DNA from 3 places in the Arthrobacter sp. 05T423 genome. Region 2 is predicted to be linked to each of the others. Evidence: riboswitches for the same ligand, from Rfam matches in the RefSeq annotation. Region 2 holds a riboswitch; each other region holds the start of a gene.
The links. Region 2 has a riboswitch for cyclic di-AMP ahead of AC1DFE_RS20635 (NlpC/P60 family protein). Riboswitches for the same ligand answer to the same signal wherever they lie in the genome.
Positions count from the first base shown of each region.

Region 1: it holds a riboswitch for cyclic di-AMP, as region 2 does, so the genes downstream of both, AC1DFE_RS03875 (aggregation-promoting factor C-terminal-like domain-containing protein) here and AC1DFE_RS20635 (NlpC/P60 family protein) in region 2, are expected to answer to the same signal.
Region 3: it holds a riboswitch for cyclic di-AMP, as region 2 does, so the genes downstream of both, AC1DFE_RS20935 (C40 family peptidase) here and AC1DFE_RS20635 (NlpC/P60 family protein) in region 2, are expected to answer to the same signal.

Region 1 is NZ_JBFTLC010000003.1:11,581-17,099, reverse strand. It holds gene AC1DFE_RS03885 (glycosyltransferase family 39 protein) at 1-66, opposite strand, end outside; gene AC1DFE_RS03880 (bifunctional glycosyltransferase family 2/GtrA family protein) at 63-1,502, opposite strand; gene AC1DFE_RS03875 (aggregation-promoting factor C-terminal-like domain-containing protein) at 1,761-2,597, opposite strand; cyclic di-AMP (ydaO/yuaA leader) riboswitch at 2,603-2,766, opposite strand; gene AC1DFE_RS03870 (sensor histidine kinase) at 2,861-4,474, opposite strand; gene AC1DFE_RS03865 (response regulator transcription factor) at 4,478-5,218, opposite strand.
Region 2 is NZ_JBFTLC010000037.1:9,092-14,610, forward strand. It holds gene AC1DFE_RS20620 (ferredoxin reductase) at 1-207, opposite strand, end outside; gene AC1DFE_RS20625 (alpha/beta hydrolase) at 634-1,455, opposite strand; gene AC1DFE_RS20630 (GTP pyrophosphokinase) at 1,660-2,766, shown strand; cyclic di-AMP (ydaO/yuaA leader) riboswitch at 2,977-3,142, shown strand; gene AC1DFE_RS20635 (NlpC/P60 family protein) at 3,146-3,877, shown strand; gene AC1DFE_RS20640 (GGDEF domain-containing protein) at 4,101-5,240, opposite strand; gene AC1DFE_RS20645 (bile acid:sodium symporter family protein) at 5,398-5,519, shown strand, end outside.
Region 3 is NZ_JBFTLC010000038.1:23,207-28,725, reverse strand. It holds gene AC1DFE_RS20960 (molybdopterin molybdotransferase MoeA) at 1-1,054, opposite strand, end outside; gene AC1DFE_RS20955 (DUF6457 domain-containing protein) at 1,051-1,398, opposite strand; gene mobA (molybdenum cofactor guanylyltransferase) at 1,435-2,028, opposite strand; gene AC1DFE_RS20945 (HNH endonuclease) at 2,064-2,564, opposite strand; gene AC1DFE_RS20940 (NlpC/P60 family protein) at 2,786-3,571, opposite strand; gene AC1DFE_RS20935 (C40 family peptidase) at 3,675-4,385, opposite strand; cyclic di-AMP (ydaO/yuaA leader) riboswitch at 4,438-4,607, opposite strand; gene AC1DFE_RS20930 (M23 family metallopeptidase) at 4,744-5,519, opposite strand, start outside.

The DNA.
Region 1 (5,519 bases), on a different contig from region 2:
GCGCGCCGTCGACTGGTCGATCGCCTGGTCCGTTGTCTCGTTGGGGGGAGTGGCGGTGGTGCTCATGACTGTGCCATTTCTGTGGTCGGGCCGGATGCGTGCGGGAGGGATGCCTCGGAGGCGGCAGGATCTGCGGGAGAGCTGGTGGGGACCTGCCGCCGTCGGAAAACCCAGAGCCGGAACAGCAGGAACTTCAGCGCGGTGGCCGCAAGGTTCGCGGCGGTGACGGTGGCCAGCTCAAGCCAGCGGTCCGGCGTCGTGCCTCCCGCCAGCGCTCCGCCGTGAACCAGGGCGAGAGCACCCGACGTGAGGGCAAGCCCGATCCCGAAGACCAGCAGCCCCTCGAAGTGGTGGCGGGCTGCGTCGCTGTTGCCGGCGATGCCGAACGTGAAGCGACGGTTCGCCGCGGTGTTGGCCACGGCCGTGGTGAGCAGGGCCAGCAGGTTGGCGAGCTGCGGGTCCATCAGGTTGCGGCAGAGGTAGAAGAGGACCAGATACGCGAGGGTGGAGGCCACACCGATGGTGCCGAACCGTACCAGCTGGCCGAACAGGCTGCCGCCCGGGCTCTGCTCCTGGCTGCGGGAAGCTGCGGGGAGAGGGCCGCGGGCCAGGGCGGCACGGAGTTCGGCGACGGGGATGCGGCCGGTGACCATGGCCTTGCTGAGCCGGGCCATGCCGCGGACGTCGCAAAGGGCTGTCTGGACGATGTCCACGCTGGAATTGGGGTCGTCCGTCCAGTCCACCGGCACCTCGTGGACGCGGAGGCCGCAGCGTTCGGCGAGGACCAGGAGCTCGGTGTCGAAGAACCATGCAGTGTCCACGGTGTGCGGGAGGATCTGCTGCGCGATGTCGGCGCGGATGGCCTTGAAGCCGCACTGCGCGTCGCTGAAGTGGGCGCCCATCAGGGACTGCAGCATGAAGTTGTAGCTGCGGGAGATGAATTCGCGCTTCGGCCCGCGGACCACCCGGGAGTTGCGGGTGAGCCGCGTGCCGATGGCGAGGTCCGAGTGGCCGGAGATCAGTGGGGCCAGGAGGGGATCCAACGCGGCCAGGTCGGTGGAGAGGTCCACGTCCATATACGCAAGGACCGGCGACGGCGAAGCCAGCCAGACCTTCCGCAGGGCGTTGCCGCGGCCCTTCTCCTCGAGGTGCACCACCGTGACCTCGCGGAGCTCCCGGGCGACGCGCTCGGCGGCCTTGAGCGTGCCGTCGGTGCTCGCGTTGTCCGCGACGGTGATGCGGAACGAGTGCGGGAAGGTGCCGCGCAGGTAGGCGTGGAGCCGGCGTAGGCACTCCTCCAGGTCGCGTTCCTCGTTGTAGACCGGGATGGTGACGTCCAGGACCGGTACCGCGACGGAGGTGTCGATGGGCGACCGCCGGGGGTGCCTCAGGGGCGCGTGCACCGGGGGTTGTCCGGCCGCGTGGGCTCCGTGGAGCACGTACGGCGGGGTGTGCAGCGGTGGGTGCGGCTGGGTTCCGGAGGCCTGGTCGGTGATGGTCATGCATCAACAGTGGCGGCCGCTGTTATGAGGGTTTTAGGGCGAAGCTGTGCAGGGGCTGTGGAAGTTAAATCGGCGCTCGCCGGCCGCCGGAACCAAGCAGCGTCCTTTCGGAGTTGCGCCGCATTTCTGCACCACTTTGCCGGGCGCAGATGGTGCCGGGACGCCGAAGGGCCCCGGATCCTGGCGGATCCGGGGCCCCGGGCACCCTTAAGCGGTGCAGAAATGCGCGCCGTCAGCCGGTTCGGCTGCGGCAACCTGTCAGTACCAGTTGTGGGCGAGGTGCCAGTTCAGCGCGCCGCACGGGGAGTCGTAGCGCTCCTTGATGTAGTCCAGGCCCCAGTTGATCTGGGTGCGGTAGTTGGTGCGGTAGTCCGCCCCGGCGGTCGCCATCTTTTCGGCGGGCAGGGACTGGACGATGCCGTAGGCGCCGCTGCTGGCGTTGGTGGCCGTGGTGCGCCATTCCGATTCCTTGGTCCAGAGCCGGTGCAGGCACTGCATCTGGTCAGCGGACCAGCCGAAGGAGCCCAGCTTGCTGGCCGCGTAGGCCTGCGCGCCGGCAGGATCATTCAGGGCAACGGGCGCCGCGGCCTTCGCGGGGGCAACCTTGGCGGCAACCCTGGCCTTGGCAACCGGGGCGGCCTTGGCAACGGGAGCCGCCTTCGCCACCGCCGCCTTCGGAGCGGCCTTGGCGGCTGCCTTGGGTGCGGCGGTCTTGGCTGCAACCTTCGGCGCGGCCTTGGTGGCAGACTGCGGGGCGATGGTCGCCCCGGCCGGGGCCGGGAAGGCGGAGATCAGCGTCTTGTCGAAGTTCAGCGCCTGTCCGGCGTCGGCTGTGGCCGCCGCCGTCGCGGCGGCGGAAGGCGCGGCCTGGTCGGCCGCGTGGCCTGCGGCACCGACGCCAAGGAGCACGGCGGCGGCAGTGGTCAGGACGGCTGCCCGGCGCCCAAAGGACGGAAGGCTTGCAGTGAAGCGGCCCAATGCAGTCGTAGGACGGGCCGGCTCGGCGCGGTGCCGGGAAATGCTGTCGCGTGAAGTCGTGCGGCCAGACTTATGGGAGGCGCGTTCAGGGCGCGCCTGAGCCTTAAATTCAGACATGGTGGATTGCCTCTCAACACCTGCGGAGTTAGCTGTCGGGTTCGGATGAGGTCATCCGGCCGCACGGAAAATTCACGTGTCGGCTTCACCCCAAGGGCTGATGCGAAAAGCCCGGGACTCTGGTTCCCCCGCCTCTGCCTGATCTAGCGGAATCCGGGAAGCGGCAGAGCTGGGCGTCAATCCGGAGATGCGGTCCTAGTGGCGGCCGCACCATATCGACGGTACAGGAGGCTTCTGATTAAGTCACATTTAGGTAACGGGCATCACGACAACGGCGCGGCGCCTTGCGCGGGCAGCCGGACGGCGAACTCTGTCCGTCCGGGCCGGGAGGTGACCTCCACCGTGCCGCCATGCGCCTCCACTATGGACTGCACAATGGACAGGCCCAAGCCACTGGTTCCCTCTGCGGAGGCAATCCCCGGTTCCCCCTGCGAGGCCGGGGTTTGCAGGGCCGTTCCTGCGCTTGCGCCGCCGCGGGCAGGGCCTTTCGCCGCTGCGGTTGCAGGCGCCAGGGGCGCCGGCAACGGCGTCGCACGTGACGCGTCCGCGCGGGCGAAGCGCGCGAAGACCTTGTCCACGAATTCGGGAGGGATGCCGGCGCCGTCGTCCGTGACTGTAATCACAGCACTGCCGTCCGCTGAGCGCATGACGCCGGTGGTCACCGTGGTCCCGGGCGGTGTGTGTTTGCGCGCATTCGAGAGCAGGTTGACCAACACCTGGTGCAGCTGCGAGGCGTCGCCCCGAACCGATACGGGTTCCTCGGGAAGATCGAGGTGCCAGGCCCGGTCCGGCGCCATGACTTTTTCGTCGCTGACGGTCTCAATCACCAGTTGCGTCAGGTCCACGTCGCTGACCTTGAGGGGCTGGCCCTCGTCGAGCCGGGCGAGCAGCAGGAGGTCCTCCACCAGGGCGGTCATGCGCTCGGATTGGCTCTGCACGCGTGCGAGGGATCGCTGGCCGTCCGGAGTGAACTTTTCGGTCATGCGCATCAGCTCGGTGTAGCCGCGGATGGCCGTGAGCGGCGTCCGGAGCTCGTGCGAGGCGTCCGCCACGAATTGCCGCACCTTCATTTCGCTTTCCTGCCGCGCTTCCAGCGCGTTGGAGACGTTGTCCAGCATCTGGTTCAGGGCGTGCCCCACGCTGCCCACTTCGGTTCCGGGATGGGCGTTCGACGGCGGGACGCGGACGGCGAGTGCAACCTCACCGGCGTCCAGCGGCAGGCGCGAAACCTGGGTGGCTACCTCGGAGAGCTGCTCCAGCGGTTTCATGGTGCGGCGGATGAGCACCGTCCCTGCCAGGCCGATCAGTACGAGTCCGCCCAGCGAGACGATGGTGATCGTCCAAAGGAGCGACGTCAGGGTGTTCTGCTTTTCCGCGAGCGGGAGCCCGGTGACGATGACGTCTCCGTAAGGCGCTTGGGCGGCCACAAGCCGGTACGTGCCCGAGGACAGCGTGCGTTCAACGGGCACACCGTCGCGGCGGAGCTCCAGGAGGACCTGGTCATCCCGGGCGGACAGCGAGGCGACGGTGGCGTCGGTTGCAATGAAACCGGCGCTGATGACGGTGCCGTCCTCGATCCGGGCGGTTACAGTGCCCACCCGCTGGCCGCGTGCCCCCAGGGGATCGGGCTTGGTGCCCGGGTTGCCGAGCGGCGGCCGGCCGAACTCGCTGGAGCGGTGGGCCGCCTCCGTGAGCTGCTTGTCCAGCTGCTGGGTCAAATAGGAGTCCATCGAGGCGTAGCTGAACAGGCCAATCGCGCCGCAAATGGCCACCAGGAGCGCCATGGCAACGAGGACAAGCCGGGTGCGGAGGTGCCACGTGTCCGGCTTCACCCAGCTTCTGCGCTGGGTAGGGGTGGCACCGGAAAGTTTTGCCACGGCCTACTCGGCCGGCTTGATGACATAGCCCGCGCCGCGGACCGTGTGGATCATCGGCGCGTGCACGGCATCCACCTTCTTGCGCAGGTAGGAAATGTACAGTTCGACGATATTGGCCTGGCCGCCAAAGTCGTAGTTCCACACCCGGTCCAGGATCTGGGCCTTGCTGACCACGCGCTTGGGGTTTTCCATGAGGTAGCGGAGCAGCTCGAACTGGGTGGCTGTCAGTTGCAGCTCGTCACCGGCGCGGGTGACTTCACGCGTGTCGAGGTTCAGGACGAGGTCGCCCACCACGAGCTCGGCGGAATCCATGGCGGCGACGCCGGAGCGCTGGACCAGCCGGTGCAACCGCAGCAGGACCTCCTCCATGCTGAAGGGCTTGGTGACGTAGTCGTCGCCGCCCGCGGCGAGGCCCACGATGCGGTCCTGTACTGCGTCCTTGGCGGTGAGGAACAGGGCCGGGACCTCCGGCGCGAAGGCACGGATCCTGCCCAGAAGCTCCACGCCGTCGAACCCGGGAAGCATCACATCAAGCACCAGCACGTCAGGGCGGAACTCCTTGGCGAGCTTCACGGCCTCGGGGCCGTCGGCAGCGACAGCCGCCGACCAGCCGGCCATGCGCAGGCCCATGCTCATGAGCTCGGAGAGGCTCGGCTCGTCGTCGACCACAAGGGCGCGGATGGGGGATCCGTCCGGGTGGGTCAGCTGGGGAAGGTTGTTTGTCATGGAGTGCGAAGTGGCCATGTGACAACTCTCCGTTCTGGTGTTTAGCAGGCGCTTTGGCATCCCTGTGCGCCAGCTGTGAATCCCAGCCTAACGAGCTGAAAGGCCACGTGTACTCATTTTTCAGGTCACAGGCATGGCTCTTGCGCCGCACAGGCCACGCACAGGAAGGCTTCCCACTCTGGAACGGACACTTCCGCATCCCCTAAGGAGACCGCAAATGAGCGGACAGCAGCACGCCCCTGTTCCAGAAACCACACCCCTGCCCCCCGGCGCCGGAGACCTCTCCCGGCTGGGGCGTTGGCTGGGGAGCGCCGACGCC
Region 2 (5,519 bases):
CCACTGGCCGGCCTTATGGGCCTTCCAGCCGCGGCCGGGCCGGAAATGGATCGTGGCTGAATCCGCTGTCTCGGGGACAACCTTGGTGACCACGCCGCGCAGCTGCCGGGCCGAGAACACCGGGTCAAAAAGCGCGAGGATATCCTCCGGGGCGAGGGGAGTTGTCAGGACAGACGCGGCGCGCGCCAATTTGCGGAGCCGGATCACGCCGTCCGCTTCCTACCGGGCTCACCCATGTGTATCTCCTAGTGAAACCCATGATCGAAATGTGCTGACTATCCCCCAACTACAAGAGTCCCCCATGCCGGTGCCACGAGCAACCGGCGTCCGCATCGCGGGGCGCAGGGCCTCCCGGCCGCTCCCCGGCGGCTGCATCCTGCTCATCGGCTGAGCCCTACTCATCGGCCGGGTACGGGCGGCCATGAGTTCGCTGCTGGAGGGTTCCGGCGGCGGCGTAAGCGTGCAGATCGGGGCGATGGCAGTGAGATCAGACAAGGCAAGGTCCCTCCGTTGTGACGGCTGCAGTGTTCGCGGTTGATGATAAGCATACTTACCGCCGGAGTGCATGTCCCGGCTCAGCCCACACCAGTGCAACGAACGGACGTCGGAGGAGTTCCCCGTCCAGGCGGACGCCTAGAGCTGCAGCAGCTCCTGCACCAGCTCACGGCATTTCCGGTAGGACGGTGCCTTCGGGTCGATCAGCGCGAAATGGTCGCCGGGGACCTTGACCACCTGGACCGGGGCTCCGGCTGCGCGGGCGGCCGTGGCGTAGGCCTCGGACTGGCTCACCGGCACGGTGTCGTCCTCGAGCCCGTGAACCGCGTAGACCGGGATGGCGAGCGGGACGGCACTCATCGGGTCGGCGTATTTGTGGCGCTTGGGGTACCTTTCGGCAGATCCGCCCAGTAAGTTGCTGACGGCGCCGTTGCTGAGGTCTAGCCATTCCGCCTGCGCGAGGTTGAGCAGCCCGGACTGGCTGACCACGCCGGTCAGGTGGACGGCCTCACCGTTCAGGTTCCTGGCGACCTGCCGGTCGGCGTCCGCCGTACCAAGTGCGGCAAGCCGGTCCCTTCCGGCTGCCCAGACGGCCAGGTGTCCGCCGGCCGAGTGCCCCAGCGCCACCACGCGGTTCAGGTCAAGGTCGTGCTCGCCGGCCACCTCACGGAGCTTGTCGATACCGGCGAGGACATCCTCAAATGTCCGCGGCCAGCCGCCGCCGTCACCCGCCCGCCGGTACTCCAGGTTCCAGGCCACGATGCCGTGCGCCGCAAGGTCTTTCGCCACCGGCTCACCCAGCTCGGCGCCGTACTGCGAGCGCCAGTAGCCTCCGTGGATCACCACTACGATGCCGCGCGGGGAAGGCGGCTTGCCGTTGCGAGCAGCGGGTGTTTCCGGCAGGAAGAGCTCGCCCCATTGGCTGGGGTGCTCACCGTAGTGGTACTTCTGCCGCTTCACTGCATCCTCCTTGGATCCTTCGGACAGGGCGCCGGGCCCCTCCTTGCCGCCTCCCGTGTTCCCGGCATCCGGGGTTGCAGGGCACGACGGCGCACAACAGCCATGTGCCGAGCCTACAGGGACGCCGCTTCCGTGGGGCGGAAGGGGCTGCAGTGGCGCGGGTGTCACCGGCGCTGCTGCGCACCGTCTTGATAGTTTGGAGGCATGGCAAGCAACTGGGATCGCCTGGACGTCACTCAGCGCGACTCCGTGCAGGAAAACGTGGAACTCTATGAGCGCGTCCGGCCTGCCCTGAAGCTGGTCACCCGGGAGACCATGCAGATACTGCGGAGCATGCTCAAGGACACCGAGGTCACCCCGCTGTTCGTGACCGGCCGGACCAAATCGGTGGACTCCTTCCGGGAAAAGATCTCCCGGACCGACGAACCGCTGGAAGAGGGCGGGCAGCGGCTGCTGAAATTCCCGGACCCGTTCCGCACCCTCAACGACATGGTGGGCGTCCGCGTCATCACCAAGCTGCCGGCTGAAAATGCCATGGTGGCCAACCTGATCAAACGCCAGCGGCACCTCTTCGACTGCCGGGGGGACCGCGAAAAGGACATCGGCTCCATCGAATCCGGAACCTACGGTTATTCCAGCCGGCACCTGATCCTGCGCACCATCCAGAACGACGTGGTGAAGAACTACCAGCAGGTCTTCAACCCCGAGGTCCAGCCCAACGGCAGCTACTTCTTCGAATGCCAGATCCGCACCGTGTTCGCGCACGCCTGGAGCGAGATCGAGCACGACATCCGGTTCAAGGCCGAGGACCCGCGGGCGTGGACGCCGCACTTCGACCGCCAGTTCACGGCCACCGCCGCCATGCTGGAGACCGTGGAGACCGCCTTCGCCGACCTGCACGAACGGTACGAGGAGGTCCGCAGCTACTGGGACATGGAGGGCGAGGGCGCGGCGCAGCTCACGCCCAACCGCATCCGCGATGTCTGGCGCGCCCTGCTCCCCCATGTGGACCGGAAAGTAGATGATGACTGGGGATGGGCGGCCGAACTCCTGGCGGCCCACGGACTCAAGCAGACCGTCCAACTCGCTGGACTACTCAGCGCCAACCGGATCACCGAGGTCCGCAGGGCCCTTGACCACCGCTACTCCCCCGGCCCGGACCGCCTGCTGGATGACCTCCTGCTGTGGCAGTACGGCACTAAGCACATCGACCTCACCGCAGAGGCGCCCGACGCCGTCCCCCACCCGCGGCGCGACAGCCTCCTGCGGCGGCTGAGGCAGATCGAGCGCTACCGCCAGACCAAGAAATAGAGTGCTGGCAGGCTAGAGACAGGAGAGTGAGGTTCGACACACCAATCAATGCCTAATTCCATACATGACGTGGGCCAACGGGACATGAACGACACGGCCCCGTTACCTTAATGTGACATTGGGCGAAGCCTCCCGTACGGTGGAAAACGTGCCTTTTTCACCGAGGAGGCACTCCCGCGCTGATTGCCTAACTCTGCCGCAGCCCGAGGAACCATTCGATTACCCATGTCCGGCAGAGACGGGGAAACCACTTTTCGGCCCGCTTGAAGCGGGCCTTGGGGTGAAGCCGCGCAGTTCCTGACCACGCTCAGGACAGCGGCCGGGTGCCTCCCATCCGAATCCGACAGCTCACCTCGCAGGCACCGGGAGAGGCTTCTTCATGTCGTTCCGCTTTATTTCTGGCCGCCGTGCTGCGGCCATCCTTGCAGCATCCGGCCTCGCCTTCACCGGCAGCGTCGCAGCCAATGCCGCCAACGCTCCGGCCCAGCAGACGAAGGCTCCGGCCGCCGCTGTGACGGCCAACCAGACTCAGGTACCCCTGAACGCTGCCTCCAGCGTCAAGATCGAGTTCGAACGCCCCGCGGTCAAGTCGGCGCCGGCTCCCGTGGCGGCAGCGCCCGTCTTCGCAAAGCCTGCCGTCAAGCCGGCCGCGAAGAAGGCAGCGGCACCTGCCGCCGCACCCGTGGCACCTGCCGCGGCTCCCAAGGCTGCAGCTGCGCCGGCCGCACCCGCACCGAAGATCACAGTCAAGGCCGCGGCTCCCGCCCCGAAGACGCCCGTGAAGGCGGCGGCGGGCGTCAACGCCGCGATGCTGGCGTCAGCCTACGCCCAGATCGGCATCACGCAGGACTGCACCGCCATGGTGGAAAAGGCCCTCGGCGCCGCCGGAATCCATGTGGGTGACCTCGCGCCGATGCAGTTCCTGAGCTACGGCAAGGTCGTCTCCACCCCGCAGCCCGGCGACATGGTGGTCCAGTCCGGCCACGTGGCCATCTACGCCGGCGGCGGCAAGGTCGTCAGCGGCGGCATGAACGGCATCAACGCCACCATGGCCCACCCGCTGTCCTGGCTCACCGCCACGGGCCCCGTCACCTTCGTGCGCGCGGCCTAAGCAGGGCTAAACAAACCGCCGTGTTCCGCTGCCTTGGGGGCGGCGGAACACGGCTATCCCAAGGTGCCCCCACCTTTCTCCAAGGATGGCGGAACACACTGGCTATGCCTGATGAAAGACCGCAGTCTCCGGCTGCGAGTCAGGATCGCCGGATCCGGCTTGTCCCCCATGCATTCCGGATCCGGTGCCTGCCGGCAGCAGGGACAGACAACCACCGACCCGTTTAGCCCCTGACCGTGCGGTTCCGCCCCTGTGACTTCGCTTCATACAGCGCGACGTCGGCAGCGGCGATCACTTCGTCGAGGTCGGCGGTTTCCGCGTTGTAGATGGAAATGCCGTAGCTGACGGTCGGCATCCGCAGCAACTCCGGAATGTGCTGTTCCGCCAGCCTCCTGCTGATTTCGGCCGCGATGATTTCCGCGCTCTTCGGGCCGGCACCGGGGAGCAGGAGGATGAACTCCTCACCCCCGTAGCGCCCGGCAAGGTCCGTGGACCGGGCCGACGCGCCGCACGCCTCGGCAAAGGCCTGGAGCGCAAGATCACCGGCCGCATGGCCGAAGGTGTCGTTGACCGACTTGAAGTGGTCCAGGTCCGCCAGGATCAGTGAGCCTCCGCTGTTGGCGGCCTTGCTGCGGTCCAGCTCTTCGGCCGCTGCTTCCAGGAAGGCGCCGCGGTTGAGAAGGCCCGTGAGCCCGTCCTGGGTAGCGACCGTCCGCAGCGCCCGTGTCTGCTGCTCGGTGCTCAGGCCCGCCATGCTGAAGGACACCACCACCAGCAGCACCATGGTGACCATGGTGGTCACCGCCGATCCGAAATAGGTGGCAAAGACGGGACCGTCTGGCCCTTCGATGAGGAACACCGCCAGACGGCACAGGTAGAAGAAGGCCACCCCGCCCGCCGCGATGGCCATGGGGATCCTCACCCGGGAGTAGCCGGGTTCCAGCCGCCACAGCTCGTGCGACGCCAGGCCGATGAGCACGGCCATCGACGCCAGGAAGACGCCACCGCCTGCCCAGGTATTGGATCCCGGACTGTCGAGAGCCGCCGCGGCGCCGGCGAGGACCGGCAGTGCAACGGACAGCCACAGGTTGTGCCTCAGGTTCCGCAGGGAGCGCGCCCCGGCCCACACCCCGGCAGCGCCGGACACCAGCAGGACGTTGCCCAGCGGATTGGCCCAGACCTGCTGCGGCGTGCCGTTGAGGAGAAAGGACGCCGAGCCGGAGAGGAACAGGAGCAGGGCGGCGCACCACCACGCGCTGTAGGGCGAGCGGGTGCTGCGGAAAGTGGAAAAGTAGAACAGCAGCGCCAGAATCAGGGCCATAGCCGCGAAGGCGACCCGCAGTGTGGCCGTGTCTAGGATCATCCCGTCCCCTTGAATCCCGATCCAGTGCAATCCAGTATCGCACCGGGAGCCACCGGGGTCCCGCCGTGGCGCGGAGAAATTTCACCATCACGACACATTTGTCAGACATCAGTTCACGAACTGGGCCGTAGGGCCCCTGCGGTGCCAGCATTATTGAATGCTTGAGGCAACAAAAAACCCCGTATCCGCTTCCCCGGCCGCGGAAGCCGACGCGCCCCTGAACCCGGCCCTCGCCGCGGAAGCCAGAATTGCGCGCGTCGCGGTGACCGTCTTCCCCCT
Region 3 (5,519 bases), on a different contig from region 2:
CCGGCCGCATCGCCACGCCGTCGATGACTAGCCGTCCGCCGAGTTCAGCCACGGCACGCCTGAAATGGTCGGTTCCGGAGCGGCCCGTGCCGCCGGTGGTGATGACGACGTCGGCCGGCAGGTTTAGTGCCTCAGGGATGCCTGAGTCCTCGAGGCCCACCAGCCATTCCCTATAGCCGTCCCCGATGCGGGCCTGCTGACGGCACAGGCCGCCCAGCATCTCCACGACCGCGGCCAGCTGGGGTCCGAAGGTGTCGCGCACCCGCCCGGGCCCGGGCAATCCGTGGTCCACCACCTCGGAGCCTGTCAGCAGCAGCTTCACCACCGGCTTGCCGAGGACCTCCACCTCGTCGTACGCGGCCAGGGCAGCGAGTGCCACATGGGCGGGATTCAGCACGATACCCGCCCGCACCAGAACATCCCCCGCGGCCGCTTCCTCTGCGGCCTTCCGGATGTGCTGGCCGTTGCGGGGTTCGCCGGGCCGGGCGGTACCTCCCAGCGTCAGGACGGGCAGCCCGTCCTCGTCCGTGGAGATCACGCCGCTCTCGGTGCGCAGCACTGCCTTGGCGCCTGGCGGAATTAGTCCGCCTGTGACGATCACGCTCGCCTGGTGCGGAGCCAGCCGCTGCCCTGGCTCGGCCAGGATCCACGGCCCGCTTCCGTTAACGGCCCAGCCGTCCATGGCGGACGACGCGTAGTGGGGCATGTCCTGCCGGGCGGTAATGTCCGCGGCCAAAGTCCGGCCCACTGCGTCGCGCAGCGGCACAGGTGCGGCAGGTATCGGGGCAGCACAGTCGAAGGCGGCCTGCCGGGCCTCCTCCCAGGTGTGCGCCAAATGCCTGGCCGGCGTGGCCGGATCCCCCGGCGAATCCGGCTCGTCCGCAGCGGCCCGTTCCCCTGCCGCGTCAGGCTCCGCTGTCGCGGCGGAGTCGGCGTCGGAGTCGGTTGCGTCTGTCGCGGCGGGTTCGTCGCCGGCAACGGTTGCATCGTCCGCGGCAGCTGCGTCCCCGGAAGTGGTCAGGTCGTCAGAGCGGCGCTCGGGCGCTGCGGTCATTCCCCCGGTGTCCCGCTGGGCGCCGATGTTCCGGCCGTGCCTCCGGCCGGGGTCGATGCCGCAGCCTGCGCCTCATTGGCCGTGTAGGCCTTGGCAACGGTGCGCGCCACGTCCATGGCTTTCTGCATGGCGTGCACGTCCGGTGCCTGGCCCGAAGCGCAGCCGAGGCCGGCGGCGAGCCCCGCAATGAAGGTGGTGAGAGGCGCGGCGGGACGCACTACGGAGTGCGCAGCCACTCCCGCGACGGACAGCACCTCGTTGATGTCCACGTCCACATCCTCGAGCTCAAAGGCCCGCAGCAGCAGACGGCACCACTCCTCAAGTGTTTCGTCCTGGCTTTTCATGCCTGCCTCCAAATCCACGGCGGCCCGGAACGCGGCTCATTGCTCCCGGACAGCGACTCCTAACGCGGCCGCGTCATCCCAGGTGTCCACGTCATCCGTGGAGCCGGCGGGGACAACCACAGCCTGCACGTCAAGACTAGCAAGGAGGGCGAAAACTGACCCGTGGACCAGGGCGTTGCGTGCGGCAGCCTCTCCCACGGCACGCGCCAGCGCCGCCGCGCCGTAGAAACCAGCCAGCGGCTGCAGCCGGCCGTCCGCCGATGCCGCGATGACGCCGTCGGCGGACGCGCCCGGGAGGGCGTCCCGAAGAACGCGCACGGCATCACCCACATGCGGCATGTCGCACGCGAGGACCAGGACCATGTCCGCCGGCCCCGCACTCCGGAGCGCTGCAACCCCGGCAGCGATCGCCGCTGCCGGGCCGGCAAACGGCGGATCCTCACGGGAGGTGAGCACGCCGCCCGGAAGGCCCCCGGTCTCTGGCCCCACCACAACCGTGTGCCCGGCATCCGCGGCTGCCGCGAGTGATCGCTCAAGGAGGGTGCCGCCGTCGAACATCAGCGCAGACTTGGGCGTGCCGCCCAGTCGCGAGGAGCGGCCGCCGGCCAGGATTATTGCGTCAAAGTCCACACACCCAGCGTAATCCTGTGAGGCTCAGGCCGGGGTCAGGCTGCTCTTTCGGGAAGCAGGAACGGATCCCACGCCGGTGTGGGCTTCTCCAGTTCCTTGATCTGCCACATGGTGCCCACCGGCGGAGCCGGGTCAAACCGGAGCTTCCACCCCATTTCACCGGGCGTGTGGTCACCCTTGACGTTGTTGCACCGGAGGCAGGCGGCGACGAGGTTCTCCCAGGAGTCCGCACCGCCCCGGGATTTGGGCTGGACATGATCTATGGTGTGGGCTGCCTTGCCGCAGTAGGCGCACCGGTGGCCGTCGCGGCGAAGCACGCCGCGCCTGCTCACCGCGGTGATCATGTTGTACCGGGGGCGGATGTAGCGGTTGAGGAGAATCACGGACGGACGGCCCATGATGTCCTGCGGCCCGACGACAGGATCGTCGCCTTCGGCCACCACGCTTGCCTTTCCGGTGAGCACAAGGACCAGCGCCCGGCGGAAGGTCACTACCGCCAGCGGTTCATATCCAGCATTAAGAACGAGAGTGCGCATGCACATACCTCTTCACGGCCGCACCCGGCAGAGGCCCGAGGGCCGGCTGCCCTCTGCATGTCCGGGCTATGGATCGACACCATAAGAGTAAACACTCAGTAGGCAGATGAGCGAATCGAGCGCAAGCATCGCCCTGGTGTGTCGCCCAATTAGTCATGCAGGGAAGGCAAAAAGAGGACCCCCGCCAGTTGGCGGGGGTCCTCCGTAATGCTTGGGATATCTTAGCCGCCGACGCGGATGAAGACCGGGCCGGAGCCGACGTTCACGCTGAACAGTGCGGTGGTTCCGCCGTTCCAGCCGCCGTGGACGGCCATGCCGTTGCCGACGTAAACAGCGATGTGGGCCAGGCCCATGCCGCCGTTCTGGTAGTAGGCGAGGTCGCCCGGCCGAGCTTCAGCAGCGCTGACGGTGCGGCCGAGGGACAGGTAACCTGCCGGCCAGCCGTGGTAGTGGATGCCAACGGCAGCCAGGGCGTTGGTGGCCAGGGCGGTGCAGTCCTGCGAGACGCCGAGCTGGGCGTAGGCAGCAGCTGCAATCGCAGCGCCGCGGCCGCTGGCGGCGGTCGTCGACGCTGCCGGGGCAGCAGTATCGACGGCGGCTGTGGCCTGAACTGCCGGTGCGGCGTCTGCAACCGGTGCAGCGTCAACGGCGGGGGTGGATTCCTGGACCTTGACAACAGGCTTGGGGGCCTCGACGACGGGAGCCGGTGCAGTGGAGACGGCCGGCTTCTCGTAGGAGATGGCGATGCTGGAAGCAGCGGAGATGGTGGCCGGCGCAGCGGACTGGACCTCCAGCGTGGAGGCCGGAGCGGATTCGCGCTGAACGTTGGCCTCAGCAGCGTTGGCGGCGATGCCGCTGGTCAGGACAAGACCGGAAGCAGCAGCGATAACTGCGGCCTGGCGGCCCACACCACCGGCGTTGTCGCCGACGGCCTTGGCAATGACGGCCAGCGAGTTGGTCTTGGTGACCTCGGCGCGGTGGCGTGCAATGGTCGCACGTGTAGTCATTTAAAATTTCTCTCTTTCGTATTCCACGGACCGCGGTAGCAGGACGTGGGTTATCGACGCGCCGGCATCTTGGGGGTAAGCCGGCCCGTCTCGAATGGGATTCTTAGCGAAGGGTGTAAAAAGCGGACGTGCCCGTTGCGGTCACCGGGAGCAGGAGCGTGCCGTCCGAGGGGTTCAGCGCGCTGATCATCATGCCGTTGCCGACGTAGATGCCCACGTGGGCGCCGCCGTTCTGCATGACCAGGTCGCCGGGAGCAGGCGTGGAGGTGGGCTTCATGGCGTTCCACGCGTTGACGCGGGGAATGCTGATGCCTGCCTGAGCGTAGACCCACTGAGTGAAGCCGGAGCAGTCCCAGCCGTCGGGGGTGGTGCCACCCCACACGTAGGGGTGACCGATGCCGGTGTACGCGATGGCGGCCAGTCCGGCGGCTGCGGCGGAGGCCGCACCATCGGTGGACTTGGCGGTGACGGCCTTGGCAGCACCGGCGTTCTCGTCGCTGGTCTGGCCTGCGTCGCCCGCCTTGCTGTCATCGCTCGACTGAGCGGCGACGGTTTCGACGACCGGGGCTGCCACGGTGGTGACAGCAGGACGCTCGAAGGAGACAGTGGCGGTGGGCGCGGCGGTCACAGCGAGCTGCGCGGCCTGGGTTCCGGTCTCCGAAGAGGCGGAAACACCAATGTTGGCGTCGGCTGCGTTGGCCGGCATGCCAACGCTCAGGATGAGACCTGAAGCAGCCGCGATGACAGCTGCCTGGCGACCTACTGTGCCGGCATTGGCGCTAACCGCCTTGGACACGGAGTCCAATGGGTTCATACGAACCGTTTGCGCGCGGTGGCGCGCGGCATTGTGGCGTGAAGACACGAAGGTAGCCTCTCCCAATGCCTGCGAGGTGAGCTGTCGGATTCGGATGGGAGTCACCCGGCCACTCTGCTTCCTGGGAAGCTTTGCGACTTAACCCCAAGGCCTTCTTGCGAAGACCAAAATTGGTTCCCCCGCCCCTGCCAGACGATGTAATGCGAACGGACCTTGAGCGGTGGCAGAGTTAGGCAATCCACTCAAGAGCGTCAACTTCGGAAAAGTTGACGCGGTTTAGACGGTACAGCAGTTCGGAACGAATGTCACATTCAGGTCACGGCGTGTCACAGGAATGAGAGTGCTCCATCGACTTGGCTTAAAGCCAGCCCATGGGGTCAACGACATCCCCGTTGACCATCACCTCGAAGTGGAGGTGGCAGCCGGTGGAAGCGCCTGTGGTCCCGCTGAGGGCAATCACTTCGCCGCGGGTCACCTTCTGTCCAACCTGAACGCTGGAGGACGACAGGTGGTTGTACGTGGTTTCGAGGCCATTGCCGTGGTCGATCACCACGCGGTTGCCTCCCCCGTACGGATGCCAGCCCGAGAAGGTGACCTTGCCACTGGCCGCAGCGAGCACTTGCGTCCCGCACTGGGCAGCGAAGTCCTGGCCGCGGTGGAACTCGCCGGCTCCGCCGGTGATCGGGCTGACCCGGTAACCGAACGGCGAGGACTTGACCAGCGTGGTCAGCGGACCTCCCAGGGTGCCCAGCGATGCCGACCGGCTGATGCTGCCGGCCGACTGGGCACTCAGGAGTTGCTTCAGCTTTCCGTCCGGGTCACCAGTGGTGGCTACGGAGGTGCGGCTGAAGTCAATCTTGGCGGCCGCTTCGGCCGAGACTTTGGGCTGGGCCAGCGAGGCGGCAGATGAGGACGCCCCTCCCTGCTGGTCACCGGCAGCCAGGACCGGGCTGGTCGCCGGGACAGTAACGGTCAGCAGCAAGCCGGTGGCGGCGAGGGCTACGCCGGCCTTCTGCCCAACGCCACTGGCCGAGGCGAAGTCCGTAACCTGTCGGAACGGACCCCGGCGCCGGCGGCGCGCTTCGCGCTGGGCGTCCCGGGGACGGTCCGCGGCAATGGCCTCCGCGAGGCGCG